Regions from separate parts of the Peribacillus sp. QJM3NY_7 genome, predicted to be linked through region 2. Evidence: predicted binding sites of a transcription regulator. Region 2 holds the regulator's gene; each other region holds the start of a gene.

Region 1 (2,278 bases), 730 kb from region 2:
ATCAGCTCTTTTTCTTATGGCACTAACGGGGCAGGATAGTTCCATAAAGGATAAAACTAAAATGAAATACGAACCTATATCATTATTTATTTGAAGTAAAGGAGGATAAGATGAATACATATTGTAATAGTGCATTGAATCAAATTAAAGTGGCTGTAAAGACAATTGTTGAGATGATGGAAAAGTTAGAAGAAAATGACTTACAAAAAAGACCTACACCCAATAAGCATTCCATAGGAGAGCTGTTAGAACACATTGCTATTATTTGTGAAGCTGATTCGCTTATATCGGACGGGGCATCCCAAGACAAGATGAATAAATTTTATTCAAGTGTTACATATAAAAGCTTATATGAGATGAAAGAAGCGTTGATAAAAAATCATCGATTTTTAGAAGATAAATTTATGAATTTTACAGAAGTCGAACTTCAAGAGGAAATTACTTCTTATTGGGGCGTTACTTACTCACGATATGAATGGTTGTTAGAGATTGTAGCTCACGTTTATCATCACAGAGGACAATTACACTCTATGCTTGTTCATTGTTATGGGAAAGACCCAAAAGTTCCATTATTTGAATAGACTTTACTAATCAACTAACGGGTGCGTTAGTTCCATAAGACACGAAAGAAGACCACAAATCGCGGTCTCTTTTATTTGTAAAAAATAAACAATGCCGTTTATAAATATTGTTCCTTTAGCCTGAACTTATTTAGGGAAAGAGGAATTTTTTTCTGCTTTTTATAAGAACTCTTGTTCGTGTATAATGGACAGAAAGGAGAGATCTTTCTGATGGGTACAATTCGTGATAGAGGGATTATTAAATGGCAAGCAGCATTGATGTTACCTGAACATAAGGCCTTGAATAAAAAAATGGGCGAGGAAGATAATTTCCTAAATAAAAAACCTGTCCTTGATGAATACCAGGTCGAAGAGTTTGAAAACAACATTCATTATGCAATGGAATATCATTTACCGATAAGTTTTACATTGCATAACGCGGGAAATCAACAAGAATTGCACGGGTATTGTGTGTACATACAACCTGTTACGAAAGAGTTACGTATTCAGAAGAAAGATAGTTCCTTTGAGTATATTCAGTTTGATGAGATTATTAGTGTGATTGTAGGAGATTAAGAGTAAATATTATTTAGTTTTAAATAAATAATAAAGCTCTTCAAAATTGAAGAGCTTTTTAATATAGATTTTTTATAATAAGATTAACAGAAGTCCTTACTTTTTGTTTCTAGCATAGATAATTTCAAAAGCTGAAGCCGGTAAGACAATCAAGTCTTTCATTTCATCTTTAGTATGCTTGCCTAAAATAATCAAATTCTTCAATAGCTTCTCTTTAGTGTCAATTTCTTTATCCATTTCCATATTGGAATCGTAATGGGCCATTTCAAAGCCGATGCCTTCTTTCCAATACTTCTCAGCCTCTTCTTTAGTCATACTTTTCCAAGTGTTTAGAACTTTAGACATAAGGCCATCACCTCCATTTTTAAGCAATTCAAGTGTTTTACTATATATTACCTCATTTACCTCTTCTTTATTCACGGGTTAAGAATAACCACCAAATGAATTTCATAGTCACTTTTGGTGAACGTAAAATCGAAAGATAAATCTTTCTTATTTAAATCAAAGACACCTAATCATATGATGGGTGTCTTGTTCTGTGTTTTATAGAATGAATAATTATTGTGTTTATCCTTTAACTTTCAATAGGCGTAGTGCATTTAAAATTACAATTATGGCAGCACCTGTATCACTAAGAACAGCGATCCATAATGTTAACCATCCTGGGAAGATCAAAGCTAGTGCAATAAACTTTACAATTAAAGAAAACCAAATGTTTTGTTTAATAATTTGTAAAGCCTTTCTACTGAGTTTGATTGTGTGAGGCAGCTTTTCAAGATTATCAGCCATTAAAACTATATCAGCTGTTTCCATTGCTGTATCTGTTCCGGCTCCACCCATTGCAATCCCCAAATCAGCTGTTGCAAGTGCTGGTGCATCATTTATGCCGTCACCAACCATTGCTACTTTATAACCTTCGTTTTGTAGTTGCTTAATAGAACTCACTTTATCTTCGGGCATTAATTCAGCAAAATAACGGTCAATAGGAGCTTCAGAGGCAATCATTTTAGCTGTGCCTTCATTATCACCAGTCAACATTACGGTTTGATTAATCCCGATTTGTTTTAAACCATTTAAGGCAGTAACAGTTGTCTTACGAATAATATCAGAGACAGCGATTATACCCATTATCTTTTGTTCCG
Region 2 (2,278 bases):
ACGAATGAAGACTAAATCGCCAAAAGACGCCTTCCTGTTCACAGCACAATTTAACGAAAAGAATCCCATTACATTAAGTATGGCCGGTAAAGTTAAGCAAAAAGATGCAAAATTTTTAATAAAGAATCCAATGAATGATAAAAAAAGACCAATCAGTACAACATTTTTGGTTCATCTGATAGATGAAACCGGTAATGAAATTAGTGAAAAAAACTCAATTAAGGCAATGGATACTGAAAATTTTACTGGCACCCTTCCAGAAGTACCTAAGTCAGGTGTTTATAATGTAACAATAGATGTTAAGGAAAAAAATGTGGATGGTACTGAAAGAACCCGGACGCTGATTCGTTCGGTCTATATTGAGAAATAACGAAATGCCTTCTCTTAGTTGAGGAGGCATTATTTTGATGGTAGGGCTAACTAGGGAGATGGTAATTCAGCCAATGGAAACAGCCAGGTCGTAATTACTTATTGAAGTATTAATTCAACGGGTCTCTGATGGATATGGTTGGAAGTTTGTTATCAGGGGAAAATAAATATATGTATTTTTTTCCCTGCACTTGCAAATGCTTGTCAACAAGTGCAGATTCAACAGTGGAATGACTTGGTCGATCTAAACCTTATTAAAGGGGGATTTTAAATCCTCTTTTTTTTATTTCAATGAGCTTTTTTCCAAAGTACATATTACCAGAAAGGCGATAGTATAACTTTCATCCCTTATAAAGGATGTATAAATTCCCATGAAACTAGATTCTATTAAAAAATATTTCAATATCTACTCTTCCATATGCATATTGAGAGAATTCTGGACATAAATTAAACAAACAAAAAAAGCGCGGGAAGCGCTTTTAGTGTATTTGTCTATATAAGCCTATTACTTTTCCAAGTATCGAAACATCTCGTAAAATAATTGGTTCCATATTTGAGTTCTCAGGCTGAAGCCTTATGTAATCCGGTTCCTTAAAGAATCGTTTTACAGTGGCTTCATCATCTTCCGTCATCGCCACGACGATATCTCCATTATTGGCACTGCTTTGTTGTTTCACGATGACATAATCTCCATCATGAATTCCAGCTTCTATCATACTTTCACCCATGATTTCCAGCATGAATACATGGTCATCATGTGGAACCATGCTTTCGGGAAGCGGAAAGTATTCTTCAATGTTCTCAATGGCCGTTATCGGCATGCCCGCTGTTACTTTTCCAAGTAACGGCACGTTCACGACATTGACTTTGGGAATATTGTTCGCTTCCTCCAAATTCATTATTTCAATGGCCCTTGGCTTGGTTGGGTCACGTCTAATAAGGCCTTTACTTTCCAGGCGGGATAAATGTCCGTGTACTGTTGAACTTGATGCAAGTCCCACTGCTTCGCCAATCTCCCGTACGGAAGGCGGATACCCTTTTTGGCGGACCTCTTCTTTAATGAAATCAAGAATATCTTGCTGCCGTTTTGATAGTTTTGTCATTTGTGCACCTCTTCCCCAATGTTCTTTGCTACATTATAGCATGGCCCCCATCTCTATACAAACATAAGTTCGAATTTGTTGTTGACTGAAACAAACGTTCGTATTATAATTTGATCATAACATACGAACGAACATTCGCTTTGGAGGGATTATCATGAAAAAATTATACAAAAATTATATTTATACGATTCTATTAGCGGGATCAGTATTCATCTTTTCAATTTTATTCTCTTGTACATTGAACAATGATCAAAAAAAGGATTTCCTTTCTATAGAAGTAAGCGAGGGTGACACCCTATGGGGAATTGCCGAAGAATATGAAGAATCAAATTTGACAAAAAAAGAATTCATTGGTTGGATAGAAGAGAATAATGGAGTCAGTGCGGATTCGATAAAGCCTGGACAAGTCATTGTCATACCGGTTAAAGGGGAAGAACTTGTCCAGAATTTGGCCAGTGAGCAGTAAGTAGTAAAGGTAGGGTATTATGAAGGCGGTAATCTATTGTAGGGTCAGCACCGAAAAAGAGTCACAGGAAACATCATTGGCAAGGCAGGAAGATGAATTAGTCAAATTGGCTGAAAAGATGGATGTGGAAGTTGTCTCCATTATAAAAGAACAGGCAAGTGGTTATGAGTTGAATCGGGATGGCATTTTTGACATGCTCGAACTATTTAAAACCAAAGAAGCTGAAGTGCTATTAATCCAGGATGAAACAAGACTGGGAAGAGGGAATGCCAAAATAGCCCTTTTCCATGTCATCCTTAAAGAAGATGTGAAAATTTATACGCTCTCACACGATGGGGAG
Region 3 (2,278 bases), 850 kb from region 2:
TTTCCAGATGATTCAGCCCCGGACTCTTTCCAAACCTTTCCGATCTTTTTAAGATTCGATCTTCTGAAATCGGTATGCCATTCCTCAATCCAGCCTGATATAGGTGATGATAAAGGTTTCCCGTTTGCCTGAACAATTGCAAATCATCCGGAGCATATTGCCTGTAGGGCTGATCTAACGTCAGCGAGATCGTTACACTCCTGCACAGCTTCATCATTTCTTCAACAATCAATAATTCCTGTGGAGTCAAGCTATAAAAACCATCGATATATATATCCGCATTCCTTATATATGAAGACTCTGACATTTTTTCGATCAGCAAAGTGAAATAATCTTCGGAGTCTAAATATTTATTGACCATTTCATCCTCAAAAGCCTGATAGACCAATTCAAGATCATGCAGTTTATCCTGAATGCCGCTGCCGGCCTGTGAGGTTTCAGCCAAATAGTTTTGAATGTCATCAGGTTGGATGCAATACTGCTTGAACTCAGCCAGCATTAGCTCCATCTGTGCAATGAACCCCTGCTTATCAGCAGATCGACTGAACATCTTTAACTCTTCCTTTTTATCATCCATGATCTTCCGTATCAGCATATTAACGCCAACACTGTCAAGATGCAGCCGGCTCATCCCCCCGGTTTCCTGAAGAACGCGCCAAGCAAGCCTGCTAAAACTGAAAACCTGTGTCCGGATCATTCCGGCAAGTCCTGGTGTTTTAATTAATTTATATTCAGATAGAAACGTCATCTGATCAGGAACGAGGTAGATAATTGGACTTCCTTCGGGATCTTCTGCCAATTTAGAGCGGATTTCGTCCAATATATTCGAAGTTTTCCCTGTACCCGATCTTCCCAGTAAAAAACGGAGTGACATCTCTTTTCCCCCTTACAACATAATATCTAGATCCATCATACCAGAAATACTTTCGTCTTTATGACTAGGTTTCTGTTTCCAATTAGATTTACTTTCTATTATTTTACCGTTTCCCTTAAAAAAACACCAATCGTACGTTCGCGTTTCCCCCAAAAGAAAAAGCCCGCATCTTACTCGGGCTTCCACAATCACTCACCTGTAAACTTAAAATTGAAATCATTGACCGGCCAATATCGAACATCCACTTTACCGACAACATTTTCTACCGGTATATAACCAAAGTGACGGCTGTCAGCACTTTCAAGACGATTATCACCCATGACAAAAAGTTTGCCCTCCGGAACTTTGGTCATATCCGTCAATTCTTTTAATGTAAAATCACCTGTAAAATCCTGTCCTGGGAAACCTTCCTTGAATTTCTCAAGATAAGGCTCATCCACTTTCTTACCATTTACGTAAAGCCAATCATCTTTATAACGAATACGGTCACCTGCAACCCCTATAACCCGCTTAACATAATCTTCTTGTGAATTCGCATGAAAAACAATAATGTCAAAACGGTTGATATCATGAATCTGGTAATTGATTTTATTCACGACAAGTTTATTTCCATCTTCAAGGGTCGGCTGCATCGACTTTCCTTCAACATCATAGCTTGAAAAGAGAAATGTACGGATTAAGATGTAAATAACAAAAGCTATCATCGCTGGTTTTATCCAATCGGATAAAGAATTCTTGTTTGTTTTTTCCATCTAGTTCAACCCCTACTGCATTTATATATTAATTTATTGCCCTTCTTCTCTCTTCATGCTTTTATTTAACCGGACTTCCAGCCTTTTCCCCACATACCATAGGATAAAGATGACGATTCCGATAATGATCGTTCGCACAGGTTTATGAATCAATGATACTAAATCGTAACCTACGAAGCTGATCGTAAAAATCATCACCGCCTTCCCTCCAACTACTGCAAGTCCATATTGCAGGGTACTGACTTTTGAAAGTCCTGCCACGATATTAACGATGGCCGAAGGTGTAAAAGGGAAGCAGAGCAATATGAACAAAGGACCGAATCCATGGCTCTCAACCCATACCATCAACCTCTGCACCTGTTTATGTCTTTGCAAAAATCGGAAAAACCTCATTTGACCATATCTTCTAATAATCCAAAAGATCAAAAAGGACCCCGCTACCGCACCAATCCAAGAAAATAAAAACCCCCACCAGAGACCAAATGCCGTTGCATTGGCAAGCACGAACACCACTAAGGGCAAAAAAGGCAAAAAAGCTTCCAGCATCGGCAGTAAGATTCCGGGAATTGGACCGAATGAGCGATATTGCTGAATAAGTGCCGATATATGATCAAGTGTAAACCACTCACGTATAGTATCCAAATCCATAATT

The links. The regulator LexA, encoded in region 2, represses DNA repair genes until DNA is damaged. The targets are predictions, from matches to a motif close to CGAACATATGTTCG.
Region 1: the regulator LexA is predicted to act here: its motif matches at 746-759, upstream of AC0VX1_RS06555 (YolD-like family protein).
Region 3: the regulator LexA is predicted to act here: its motif matches at 1,002-1,015, upstream of addB (helicase-exonuclease AddAB subunit AddB).

What each region holds. Positions count from the first base shown of each region.
Region 1 covers NZ_CM149663.1:1,349,858-1,352,135, forward strand. The annotation lists gene AC0VX1_RS06550 (DinB family protein) at 111-581, shown strand; gene AC0VX1_RS06555 (YolD-like family protein) at 792-1,136, shown strand; gene AC0VX1_RS06560 (hypothetical protein) at 1,233-1,481, opposite strand; gene AC0VX1_RS06565 (heavy metal translocating P-type ATPase) at 1,704-2,278, opposite strand, start outside.
Region 2 covers NZ_CM149663.1:2,077,058-2,079,335, forward strand. The annotation lists gene AC0VX1_RS10015 (esterase/lipase family protein) at 1-370, shown strand, start outside; gene lexA (transcriptional repressor LexA) at 849-1,472, opposite strand; gene yneA (cell division suppressor protein YneA) at 1,627-1,938, shown strand; gene AC0VX1_RS10030 (YneB family resolvase-like protein) at 1,958-2,278, shown strand, end outside.
Region 3 covers NZ_CM149663.1:1,227,127-1,229,404, reverse strand. The annotation lists gene addB (helicase-exonuclease AddAB subunit AddB) at 1-874, opposite strand, end outside; gene lepB (signal peptidase I) at 1,063-1,626, opposite strand; gene AC0VX1_RS05910 (TVP38/TMEM64 family protein) at 1,660-2,274, opposite strand.